One region of the Shewanella sp. SG44-6 genome, then DNA from elsewhere that is predicted to be linked to it. Evidence: predicted binding sites of a transcription regulator. Region 1 holds the regulator's gene; each other region holds the start of a gene.
The links. Region 1 encodes sigma-54, which starts transcription at its own class of promoters, with help from an activator protein. Its sites were predicted from a motif close to GTTGGCACGNNNNTNGNNT; they were not measured.

Region 1 (3,153 bases):
AATGGCTTCTTCACATTTAATAAATATTGCGATCGGATGTTCTATGGTCGTTAATCTACCATGAGGTATCGCAATGCCATTTCCTATACCTGTGCTACCCATTTTCTCTCTCGCTAATAGGCTTTCAAAAACCTCTTGCGAAGATAGGGGTGGGTACTGGGCAGCGACTAAATTGCTGATGAGTTCCAGTACTTTTTTCTTACTGCCCGGTGTGGCACAGGTAGTGCATTCCGGCTGCAGAATGGTACAAAGTTCCATCGTTAGTGTTTTGTATACTTCTCTTTGTGTTTAATTACCTGACGGTCGAGTTTATCGATCAGGGCGTCTATTGCAGCATACATATCAGTGCTTTCTGACATGGCAAAAATCTCTGCACCATTAAGGTTGATTTTAGCTTCTGCTTTTTGTTGTAATTTTTCTACATTGAGCACAACGTGTACATTATTGATCTGATCGAAGTGTCGTTCAAGCTTTGAAAATTTACCTTGAACGTATTCACGTAAAGATTCGGTAATGTCGATATTTCTACCTGTCATATTGATAAGCATAAAAATCCTCCGTTGCCTTGTAGGTTATAAACTCTTACGTTGGTTTGAGGGCGGAATGAGCATCGCTTCGCGGTATTTTGCAATCGTACGACGCGCAACGTTGATCCCCTGATCTGCCAGCAGTTGGGCCATTTTACTGTCACTTAATGGCTTTTGCTGGTTTTCTGCTGCAACCAGTTTTTTGATAAAAGCACGAATAGCGGTAGATGAGCATTCTCCGCCATCGTCGGTGCTGACATGGCTAGAGAAAAAGTACTTTAATTCAAATAGCCCACGTGGTGTGTGCATATATTTTTGAGTGGTAACCCGTGAAATAGTTGATTCATGCATTTCTACTGCTTCAGCAATATCATTGAGCACCATAGGTTTCATGGCTTCTTCACCATATTCAAAGAAACCTTGCTGAAATTGCACAATACAATTGGCGACTTTCAATAAGGTCTCATTGCGGCTTTCGATACTCTTGATGAACCATTTAGCTTCTTGTAAATGACCGCGAATAAATTGGCTATCGGCAGAGTTTTTACTGCTTCTAGCCATGGCTGCATATTGTTGATTAACGCCAATTTTAGGCATATTGTCTGGGTTTAACTCTACAACCCAACGGCCATTCTTCTTTAGTACGGTTACATCAGGAATAACATATTCGTCATCAATAGCGGTGACTAACAAGCCCGGGCGAGGGTTAAGTGACTGGATTAAGGTGATTGCGTCACGCAACTCGTTTTCTTTGAGCTTGGTTTTGCGCATCAATAATCTAAAATCGCGCCCAGCAATTAAATCTAAATAGTCTTTAATGAGCAGACGGGCATTGTCTATATGTGGGGTTGTGTCGGCATATTGGGCTAATTGAATGAATAAACATTCGCTTAAATCTCGTGCGGCAACACCAACGGGATCAAAGTGTTGAATACGTTTTAATACCGCTTCAACTTCATCTAGTTCAACACTTTCATCACCCATGGCTTCGAGAATATCTTCAGTGCTTTGGGTTAAATAGCCGCGTTCATCAATGGCATCAATGATCGCGGTAGCAATTGCTCGATCAGTGTCAGAAAATGGCGTGAGATTTTTTTGCCACTCTAAATGCTCATATAAGCCTTCAGTCGTTTCACCTTGGAATGGCATATCATCATCGCGCATGCTAGCGCTGCCTGAACCTGACATTGGTGAGGCGGTGTACACTTCATCCCATGTGGTATCCATAGCTAAATCGTCCATGGTTTCTTTGGTCATGGATTCTGCTGTGTCGACTGTTGAGGTGTCTTTTTCTATATTGACCACGCTGTTGTCACTAAAGTCGGTGTCCGATTGGTCGCGACTTTCTTTTACTGAGTCTTTTGCTTGAGAAAACTCATCTTCTATTTCAAGCAATGGGTTTGAGTCCAATGCTTGTTGGATTTCTTGCTGTAGCTCCAATGACGATAATTGCAGTAAGCGGATCGCTTGCTGCAATTGAGGGGTCATGGTTAAGTGTTGACCCATTTTGAGTTGGAGTGACGCTTTCATTTACCGCTTATCCCTAGATGATTTCCATAAAAATGACAATCTCGAAAACTGTAATCGATTGTCACATACATCAATGACATTTAACGCTATTTAGATATCGTTCAATGAAATGAGTTAGATAGACTAAAAGGCCAGTAAAGTAACTATAGCTTGAATTGTTCACCTAAGTACACAGCCCGAACTTGTTGATTACTCAATATCTCATCAGGTGTGCCTTCGGCAATTAAATTGCCCTGGCTGACAATATAAGCTCGCTCACAGACGTCTAAGGTTTCACGTACGTTATGATCGGTAATTAATACCCCTAAGCCGCGGTTTTTAAGCTGTTGAATGATTTTTTTTATGTCGATGACAGAAATAGGGTCAACCCCCGCAAAAGGCTCATCGAGCAAAATAAATTTAGGATTAGCGGCCAGCGCGCGCGCTATCTCTACTCGACGACGTTCCCCACCAGACAACGACATGCCTTGGCTGTCGCGAATATGGGTGATATGGAATTCTTCTAGTAAATGCTCTACTTGCTCAATCCGTTGGTCGGTAGTGAGCTCTTTGCGAGTCTGCAACACGGCCATAATATTGTCGTATACGGTCAGTTTGCGAAAAATACTGGCTTCTTGCGGCAAGTAACCAATCCCTTTGCGAGCTCTAAGATGCATTGGGTCGGCGGTTAAGTCGTCATCATCAATTAAGATCCGACCTTTATCGCTTTGCACTAAGCCGACAACCATATAAAACGTGGTTGTTTTACCTGCACCATTGGGGCCTAAAAGACCAACAATTTGGCCTGTTTTAACGGTTAAACTCACATCTTTAACAACCTGACGAGTTTTATAGCTTTTAGCTAAATTTTCAGCCGTTAGGGTTATTTGGGTCATGGTTTGATCTGCTTTTTAACAGGAATTTCAGGGAGCTTTTGCTTTGGTGCAGTCTCGTCTTGGAAATTCTCAGGTTGAATAATAGTAATAACGCGATCTTTCCCTGTACCAGTACTTTCAGCAATCAGCTCTTGAGCGTTAATGTTGTACTTAATACGGTTACCGGTTACTTGGCTACCAGATTGATCCAGTTTGGCATTACCTGTCAATGTCAGTGTAGT
Region 2 (3,153 bases), on a different contig from region 1:
CATCACAAATGATTAAATCTGCGTCTGGGCAAGTGGTAATTGTGGTTATTGATGTCAACTTAACGCGCTTAATTGAGTTTATGATGGGTGACAGTGCTAGACGCAAAATGTCGCCTTTTTTTAAAAGTATTTATGCTGCAATTGTACTGGGCCTTTTTGTGTTAGTGAGCGTGCTAATGTGGACTGTAGTTCGTGACATTTATACCCTTTTTAGCCAAATTTCTGCTACCCATGATCCATTGCAACCCTTCGGCATTATTATTTTTCTTACCTTGGCATTAGCCATTTTTGATTTGGGTAAAACCATTTTGGAAGAGGAAGTATTGATGCATAAAGATATTTTTCGTCACAGTTCAACTCGACGAACGATTACGCGGTTTATTTCGACCATTTTGATTGCGATTTCAATAGAAGCCTTGTTGACTATGTTTAAAGCGTCGCTAGGGGAAAAGCAATATATTGAGCCAGCAATTTTAATGATGTTAGCCGTAGTGGGCTTGTTGGTCGGGCTGGGAATCTATGTCTATCTAGGGGCCAAAGCCGAGCTGCTGCTCACCCAAACCCAAGCGGGTAAGCATATGCGGCGCGAACAAATTAAAAGCGTATAGCATATTGATCAGCGCCTAACATCCACTGAGATAAAGATGATAAAACAGACTGGGATAAACGATATAAGCGTTTATCCCTATTTTTTAGAAAAAGTCATCGTCACCAATTGCTTTGCGTAATTGGGCTTGTTCGAGAAAATCTTCTAATCTTCGTTTCACTTGGCGTTTATGCTGTAAACTTTCGGCAGACTTAACGTTTCTAGGCGTCGTCATCGCATCTATTTCTGTGTCATCAGGCACTATTTCACTAATATTAGCCATCACAAAACCCTCATGTAAAATAAAAGCGTGGTATTAATTCAATGAGCATTTTCTAACTAAAAAAACGTTAATAGGGAAGTAAAATATTTTTCCTTAATTGGACAGCTATTTTTACCCTTCGTTTTGAGCTTAGCAGTAAATGTATTTCTTGCTAGTAAAACATAAAGCCAAGTGCGAAGAGTGTGTGCTTAAACTAGTATTATCTATGCCATGATGTCGCCAGATAATACTGCTTCTATCTGCTACAGATAGAAAAACGCCACCTGTTAATGAGGTGGCGTTGATATACTCATAAAGCGAGTCAGTAATGGTGTTACTCGTTATAGTGTAAACCCGTAAGAGTAGCCTAAAACAACTTTTGCATCATTGTCTGGTAAGTCAGTATCAGCCGCCATGAATGATACGGTACCTATGTCTGTTTCAGCACTTAATGTGACGTTGTAGTCTGCATAAGTGTCACCGAATAAATCTTCAACGACATCGCCTTGTGAATAACCATAGTGGAATGCGACACTGAGCTTTTCTGTTAACGGGAAGCTGGCATTGGCCTGGATATAGCTCCAATCTGTTTCGTCACTGGCACCAGAAACACCTGAATCAGCATTAATTACTTTAGAATAGCCAACATCTAGCCATTTCCATCCAAGAGTGAGCGCGACTTCACCAAAATCAATACTGCCACCAGCATCTGGGTAAGCATAATAAAGGTAGCTAATGTCGTAAGTTAAGTCTTCAGTAAAGTTACCACCATAACCGCCGTACAAATCTAACTCGTAACTGGTTTCATCACCAAAATCGACATTAGATACCCAAGTGCCAGCATAAAAACCAGAGTCATGAGCATAATCAATGCCACCTTGAACCGCAGCCGCATCATTAGTTTGTGTGGTACCACGCCATAAATAGTTTGATGTTGCGCCAATATTACCCGTAACTTCAGCAAGGGCAGAGCCACTCAGTAATAAGCCTGTTGATAATGCAATTGCTTGATATAGTGATTTTTTCATCTTCATCCCTTAACGTTTTATTATCAATGAGGCATTTATGTGTCACTAAATGAACTCAATGTTGGTTTGTCTGAAGATTAATTAGCGAATCGCATGCCAACTCTATTTTCCTATTAAAGTCAGTTGCTTATGTATTTATGGATCATTTTGTTGCATATTTGTTGCAACTTAATGATGCAAGCTCGCCCCTTTTTTGTGCAACAGTGCTCAGCATCCTAATATTCGTTGATGTTGAATTAAGAGATAATATTGTTTGCAGAGGATAAATATAAAAAGCAGGCAATAAAAAACCTCCATAAAGGAGGTTTCTAGCAAAAAAAGAGTAAACGAATAATTAATTAACGCTATCTTTTAGTGTTTTTCCAGCTTTAAACTTAGGCACTGTAGCTGCTGCGATTTGAATTTCTTTGCCAGTTTGTGGATTACGACCAGTACGCGCGGCACGTTGAGTGGTTTCAAAAGAACCAAAGCCAACAATAGAAATTTTATCACCATTTTTCATGGCTTCAGTTACCGCTTGTTCGAAAGACTTTAGAGCGCGGCCAGCTTCAGCTTTTGTTAGTTCCGCATTTTCAGCGATTTTTGCAATTAATTCACTTTTGTTCATATTGATATTCTCTGCTTTCCATAGAAGTGTTTTTTTAAAACATGATTAACATGCCACAAGCGATGCTGGTTTAAAAGCACTTTATCCCATAAATTCAGTATCTGTAATGGTTTTAAAGCAAAATTAGCACAAATAATGTCTTTATTTGCCTTGTTGTTACTCTTCTAAGAGCTGATAAAGAATTTTCTTAACTAACTGCGGCTCAAAAGGCTTGTCACAAAGCGCATTGACGCCAGCACTAAATACATTACTCAGATGAGTGTCGTTGGCTTCTGACGATACCATTAGGATTGGAATATGAGATTGTTGACTGTGGTTACGGATGTACTGAGTCAGTGCAAGTCCGTCTACCGAGGGCATATTGTAATCAGTGATCACTAAATCATACATATTGTCTTTCATTAGGCTAATCGCTTGTTCACCATCAACAGCCTCAGTAATTAGCTGTATGCCTAAATTGCCTATGGTGCGCTTAATAACATTTCGTGCCATTCGGCTATCATCAACCACCAATACTCTAATGCTGTGAACATCAAAGTGGGTTAAATCGAGCTCGTCATTGCTCAGTAAATCAATGGTTGAGTTAAGTGCCGTAGCTAAGTGTTCGGCATTAAATGGTTTTGGTAAAATAGCCACCACGCCTGATTGTCTAAAAATTTCTAGCTGTTCA
Region 3 (3,153 bases), on a different contig from region 1:
TTCGCAGGTTTGGAAACCTTGTTCGACTTTGCCATTGTATGGTTAAAGAGCTTACCGATAGGGGCTGATAGCTGATTAGCATTGATGATAGTGTCTAATTCGTGAAGTACGCCGCGGCTACTTTTTGATCTTTCAACAAAAATTAACATGGAAATGGGTAATAAGCTGGGGATCTTTTTTGTCAGCGCTTTTTTGATGTCACTGTATTGAGCAAGCTTCGGATATTGGAGTAATTCAAGCGAGCTTATTTCAATATGATTATTACTAAAATATGAGGTCCAAAATGATGCGGAGCGAGTCTCTTCAGAAAAAAGCGATTCTGCTAGCGCATTATCTTCTGGGAGTAATTGTTGCAGTAAGGCTTCATTGATTTCAGTTTCATCGGCTTGGGTAGAAAAATAGCAATTACCATTATCCTGCTCAATGGTGGCTTCACTAAAGAGCAAAGGCGATACTACCGTTTTAAGCTCGCCTTTTATGGTGACTTTGCCGACAAACAAGAACCGTGCATACAGTAATACTCTTTCTCTTTGATACATTGCTACCCGTTTTAACATTGGGGCGGCAAATTCTTCGGGGATAGGTAGCCGAGGTAAAAAACCTGTGCCTAGTTCATCTTTACCTTGAAGAATTAAACGGTCTTCTTGCTTAAGTTTATTGACGTTCCAAAGATTAATGGAGGCACTATCTTCCTTGTAGCAATCTCGGTAATAAGAAATAATTTGTTTGTAACTCAATGAAGTAATTCCATTTACTGATGGTCCCAAGATATATTAGACACTATGCGGCATGGCTCGCAGCGAAAGTGAAACATGTCTAACAAAGGCTGTTCAAGTTTCCAATGATGTGAACCACAACGTGGGCAAGCTCGGTTTAATTCGCTTTCTAACGACTCACCACCGACACGATACAGATAATAGTAAGTTGGTATTTGCGTTAAAAACTCTATTCTGCCACGTAAATCCCAACCTCGTCTAAATAGGTCGCTGTCTACCCGAGTGATTTCATCTAATGCGGCAAATTCAGCTTTAGTGGCAGCCGCCATTTGTAGCTCATCACATGCTTGCCATTCTGTTTGCCATTTTATAATGCGTTTATGATCGCCATTGAAGGTCGCAGGTAATTGATACAGGGGGATAGGCAAGAGATTATCGCCATTACGTAGCGGTGAGCACATATGAACATAACTGGTATACAACACCTGCCATGATGGTGTCTCTGTGCTGCTAACTTCAGAGTTAATGTCTTGGCCGATGAACTTTTCTCTAGGAGCCAATAGTTTGGCCGCGGTTAATCCGGCTAAAGTGACCTTTACCCACGGGCTATGATAACGATTTGCCAGGCTGGTTTTTTCGGGTAACAACAGGCGAACTCTAAATTCACCGTCATTAAAAGCGACGGCAAACTCCCTGCCTAAAATTTGTCCATTCGCCCTTAGGGCTTCAAGAAAAGCGTTGATGGCTTTTTCTACGGTATCAATTGTTGTGTCGGCAAAACATTCAAAGCGCAGTTCAGTAACAAACATCTATTGGTCTGCCTTATTAATAATGATATTGCTTTGAATGGCATTGTCTTGTAATTGATTTTCTAGCTGTTCGACTCGCTTAGTGAGCAGTGTGACGTGTTGTTGCAGACTCATGACCTGCTGAATAACATTGGTAAGATCCACGTTATTATCTGCAGGTTGGTCAGCCACAGCGGCAATATCGGCTAATTCTGGTATGTGTTGCCACTCGGATTTTGGCAACGCCTTAAACTGTTGTAAACCTTGGATTAGGGTAGGCATTGGAATGCTATTTCCTAAACGGCTTTTAATCAGTGCCAAACAGGGAGTATTTCCATTGTTAGCAATCGATTTAGCCGCGGCAAGTACTTGCTCAATTGGACTCATTGTTGGTTAAATTCCTTAATTCGGTGGTGTGAGATTAACTAATTCTTATTAAATATAAAAATAAAGATATATAAATCAGCGTTTTAATTTTTGGCACGATTCTGGCTTAAAGGAACTGTAAATACAATGCGGATTTTATTTTAACAAAAAGGATGCAACATGAAATTAAAACTTATCACAGCAGGATTAATTATCGCCACATCAGTAGGGCTAAGTGGTTGTGTTATCAGTGTCGGTGATCATGAATCGGCTAAAAGTGCTGACTATTGGCAAGTTCAACAAGATAAGAATCGTGAACTGTTGAGCAAACTGTCTATGGGGATGACGAGTGATCAAGTGATAACTCTAATGGGCACCGCCGATTTCAGCGAAGCTTATATTAAGCCGACTGAAAACCAAGGGGAACAGTCTATCAAGGTCATGTTTTACCGAACGCAATGGGCGCAAGGCGATGGTAAAACAACCAAAGATGAATGCACGCCCATTGTGTTTCGCGATGATGTTTTAGTCGGTTGGGGTAACACCGCCTACAAACAAATCTGATGAGATAATGGCGCTGTTATAAGGTCAAAAATTAATTACATTTCAGCGCGCATCATTACGTCCAATTGGTCAATCACTTCTGACCATTGGGCGTCTTCTCGTAATGCCTCTTTTAAAAATGCTTTTTGGCCTGGATTCCAGCAATCTGCATCGGTTATTAACGTATGCTTAGCAAGCTTGTTTTGCATAACAAAGTCATCGATACCCACTTGATCATGCGGTAAACCTAGTTGCATAAATAAATGGCTAAGATCATTTGATGTAGTGTCCATTTAAAGGATTCCTTGTAATGGTGTGGTAAACAAATTCAGTATCAGCGTTGATGAGGTAAATAGCAAACAACTGGCAATGACAACCGCGAACAGGCTAAATGCGTAAACAAAACTTGTAGAATGTTTCAAACTTGTTAAGTTAGATTGAGTTTAGAGAGTCAATAACAAGGAATAAAAATGGACAATCACACCTTGGAAACTATTCGTGCAGTGTATTTGACCGCAGAAGACCTGAGAGTCGCAGCTTCCATTCTCTACAACGCATATCATGATGACCCCTATTTTATTGGCGTGCTTGCTCAAGATGATGAACAACAATATGAGCAAAAGCTTCGGGCAGCCATCCGTGAAGAGTTAAATGAGTTATGGCAACAAGAACAAGCTTTAATCGGTTTATTTGATGGTGAGCGTTTAATCGGAATTGCGTGTGTCATTTCTCATCTCATT
Region 4 (3,153 bases), on a different contig from region 1:
AATTCACTGTACGAGGTAGTTTGTCGCCGACAATGTTCAGGTAGGCCAAATACACAAACCCTGAACAATCTACGCCATTTCGGCTCAGGCCACCTAAACGATATGGCGTACCTTTCCATTGATTATGAAAACTTAACAGGCTTGACTCGCTCCACTTGGGCGCTGCTTGCTTAAGCATGGGTGGAACTACCACAGGCTTAGGTGCGATAACCACTTGCGGACTAGACGCACATGCCGACAGCAGCAAAACCAAACAACTAAGTAATAATCTTTTAGCCAATTAACCCTACTCCAAACACCGAAAAAACCGCTCTATGTAGCAATATTTTTTCCACAATACACGCTCAAAATCACTGCTGCAGCACTTGAATCTATCGAGTCATCATCTGCATACACTGCACTAAAGCTCGCTTAGCAGTCATTTTATCGACTTTAATTTGGCAGCGTAGCATAGTTCCTTGCCAGTTCGCCCAAAAAACACTCGCTAGTGTTAATGCTGGCAAGTCTGTACGGATATGGCCTTGCTGCTGCCCCTGCTCGATAAGCGCACTCAATAAGCCCAACCATTGATCATAAAGGTGGTTTAAGGTTTGATGCAATAAAGGCGCTTTGCTACTGACTTCAACCATTAAGTTACCCATTAAACAGCCACGAGGCTCACTGCCACTAAACAGCTCATCAATGAGTTGATGATACCCATTAAGCATTGTTGATAAATTAGTTTTAAAATTTACGCTTGAATCGATAGCAATAGGCTGAATACGTAATTGAAAATAATGTTCGGCAACGGCTGCCGCAAACGCCTCTTTACTGGCAAAGTAATGGTAAAAAGACCCTTTAGGAATACCGACCTCGTCGAGAATTAATTTAATGCCCACGCCACTATAACCGTGTAACGCAAAAAGCTTTTCGCCTACGGCGCATATTGATTGTCTACTTGCTGCACTTTTGTTCATTGAGCCTCCATTTCAATGACAGGATAAACAAGAATAGACCAGTCGGCTAACTTTAGTTGCTAATAATCAAAATATAGTGACTTATTGCCTATTTTAGGCATAAAAAAACCAGCCCAAAGGCTGGTTTAAAGATTATCAATAGATTACTGAGTGACACGTAACTTATTAACAACATCTTTTACGTCATCAGTATTTTTGGCAATCATTAAAGCTAAATCACGTTCAGCATCACTCGATACCGAACCTTTTAATGTTACCACGCTATTTTTGACCTCAACGTCAATATCGGTACCAGATACGTCGGCTGAGAATAATAGTCGCGTTTTGACTACGGTAGCGACTTTTGAATCGGTGAGAGTTTTAGCGAGATCATTAGTGTCTTTATCGCTATCAGGCTTCATTACCGACAATTCATTATTGACGTCTTTAACGCCATCTAAGCTTTTCACTAATTCTCCGGCAAGTGCCTTATCAACACTACTGTTAACTTTACCTGTTAGGGTCACATTGCCATCATGTACGTCGGTATTAATATCGAATGAATTCAAATTAGTATTTAACAAAAGTGTGGTTTCAGCTTTACCATCGATCCACGCATCTTTTGCATCATCTTGCCAATCTTGTGCTGCACTTGCACCGAATGCCATTGAACCTAACATGATGCTCATTACTACAGATAATGTGGTCTTTTTCATAAAGATTTCCTCCGTTGTTAATATCAAGGATTATAATGCGCGAATCATGCCAACAATTATAACCACATGTAAAATAACAACTAATTAAATTTTTTCATTGCTATGATGACTTTTAATAGTAATGTTATCGGACTTTTTTACCGATACTAGGTAAATTTTTCCTCATGGCAATCAAGAGTGGCTTAACCTCGACTAGACTTAAAAGGTGACGAAGCGAACATCAACAAAAAACGCCTGAGAATCAACATTATCAGGCGTTTTTATTACCCGCAGATTAATTGCCCGCAGACTAATTACCTACAACGGAAAGGCGTTTCATGGTATCAAAACTCATCTGTAGCCAAGCAATGCCTTCGGCAAGTTGCCCTGCGACACGCTTATTTTTAGTTTTTTTAGCGGCGTACTTTAATTGAGTTAATACTTGTTGCTCAGTTTCAACCAATACTGCAATCAACTGCGGTAATGGTTTATCCTGTATCAGGTGTTCAGCCTTAGCATAGTGTTTATATGAAGATTGTTGGTGAAAGGTTTTACTGTCCATAGGTCTTGCTTGGCTGGATCGCATCAACGTAAATAATGGTGTTAAACGCGTTAGCATGCATTTTCTAATGTCAGCCATATGGATAAAAACCCGCTTAATGTTGTAATCGTCGGCCCCTAGTATTGCTTGGGCATAAAATTGCTCGCCCTCTTGGCATAAATCAATCGCTTCATGCAAAAGCCACACATCGGACTCAACTTGTTCGTCTCGAGTATATGATTTCAACGCAAATCCTCCTGTATTCGATAATTTAACTAGTACTTTGCTCTATAGCTTGTATAACCTATAGAGATCCAGCACATATTATGTAAGCAAAGCCTAAACATAAGCACGTCTGCACATGGACAAAATTTAATTAACCATCTGATTATTAGTGTTATTATAATATTTTGTTACACGTTAATGGCCTAACAACACTGAATGATTGTCTTTAGTTGTCACACGACACCCGAGACAAACATTGGACTACATACCACAGGGAGTGAATCGGCATGCCACGTCCAACACTTTTTTACCATTTACACCGTCAAGAAGGTGAAGCTCGTCTACTTGCTTTACCAAGTAGCCAGCACTTTAATAAGATTGCCAGCTCAGTTGACCAGTCCTGGTTAGACCAACTGAAGAGTAACTCAATAGACGTTGCTATCATTGAACTGTCACAATTAAGCCAACAAGAATACGCTGAGCTAACTGACAGTTCGATAATGTCTGATATTGAGCTCATCTTCTTAACCGAAGGTAAGCCAAACCCCAACTTAGATCATTTAATGTCAAAAACGGCTGGTTATCATTTTCGCCAGCCTTACGATGCTGATGTGATTAACGACACGCTAGAAGACTTTGCCCGAGACTTCAAATCGCAATCGACTAAGCAAAAACAGCCTTTTTCGAGTGAACTAGACCAATATGGTTTATTGGTTGGTTCATCGCGTGCGATGCACAAGTTATATCGCACTATTCG

Region 2: H5185_RS12885 (TorF family putative porin) is a predicted target of sigma-54. The motif match lies at 1,959-1,977, and genes of this name have one in related genera.
Region 3: H5185_RS20160 (DUF3192 domain-containing protein) is a predicted target of sigma-54. The motif match lies at 1,981-1,999, and genes of this name have one in related genera.
Region 4: H5185_RS13330 (BON domain-containing protein) is a predicted target of sigma-54. The motif match lies at 1,687-1,705, and genes of this name have one in related genera.

Annotation. Positions count from the first base shown of each region.
Region 1 covers NZ_JACJER010000136.1:4,448-7,600, forward strand. The annotation lists gene ptsN (PTS IIA-like nitrogen regulatory protein PtsN) at 1-258, opposite strand, end outside; gene hpf (ribosome hibernation promoting factor) at 261-548, opposite strand; gene H5185_RS18425 (RNA polymerase factor sigma-54) at 573-2,057, opposite strand; gene lptB (LPS export ABC transporter ATP-binding protein) at 2,201-2,932, opposite strand; gene lptA (lipopolysaccharide transport periplasmic protein LptA) at 2,929-3,153, opposite strand, start outside.
Region 2 covers NZ_JACJER010000065.1:14,007-17,159, reverse strand. The annotation lists gene H5185_RS12895 (PDC sensor domain-containing protein) at 1-608, shown strand, start outside; gene H5185_RS12890 (PA3496 family putative envelope integrity protein) at 693-869, opposite strand; gene H5185_RS12885 (TorF family putative porin) at 1,190-1,876, opposite strand; gene H5185_RS12880 (HU family DNA-binding protein) at 2,211-2,483, opposite strand; gene H5185_RS12875 (response regulator) at 2,640-3,153, opposite strand, start outside.
Region 3 covers NZ_JACJER010000174.1:4,065-7,217, reverse strand. The annotation lists gene H5185_RS20175 (AAA domain-containing protein) at 1-737, opposite strand, end outside; gene H5185_RS20170 (Zn-ribbon-containing protein) at 752-1,525, opposite strand; gene H5185_RS20165 (hypothetical protein) at 1,526-1,891, opposite strand; gene H5185_RS20160 (DUF3192 domain-containing protein) at 2,051-2,434, shown strand; gene H5185_RS20155 (DUF2789 domain-containing protein) at 2,470-2,706, opposite strand; gene H5185_RS20150 (GNAT family N-acetyltransferase) at 2,884-3,153, shown strand, end outside.
Region 4 covers NZ_JACJER010000069.1:3,701-6,853, forward strand. The annotation lists gene H5185_RS13320 (C40 family peptidase) at 1-280, opposite strand, end outside; gene H5185_RS13325 (TetR/AcrR family transcriptional regulator) at 372-956, opposite strand; gene H5185_RS13330 (BON domain-containing protein) at 1,100-1,651, opposite strand; gene H5185_RS13335 (hypothetical protein) at 1,941-2,417, opposite strand; gene H5185_RS13340 (sigma-54-dependent Fis family transcriptional regulator) at 2,684-3,153, shown strand, end outside.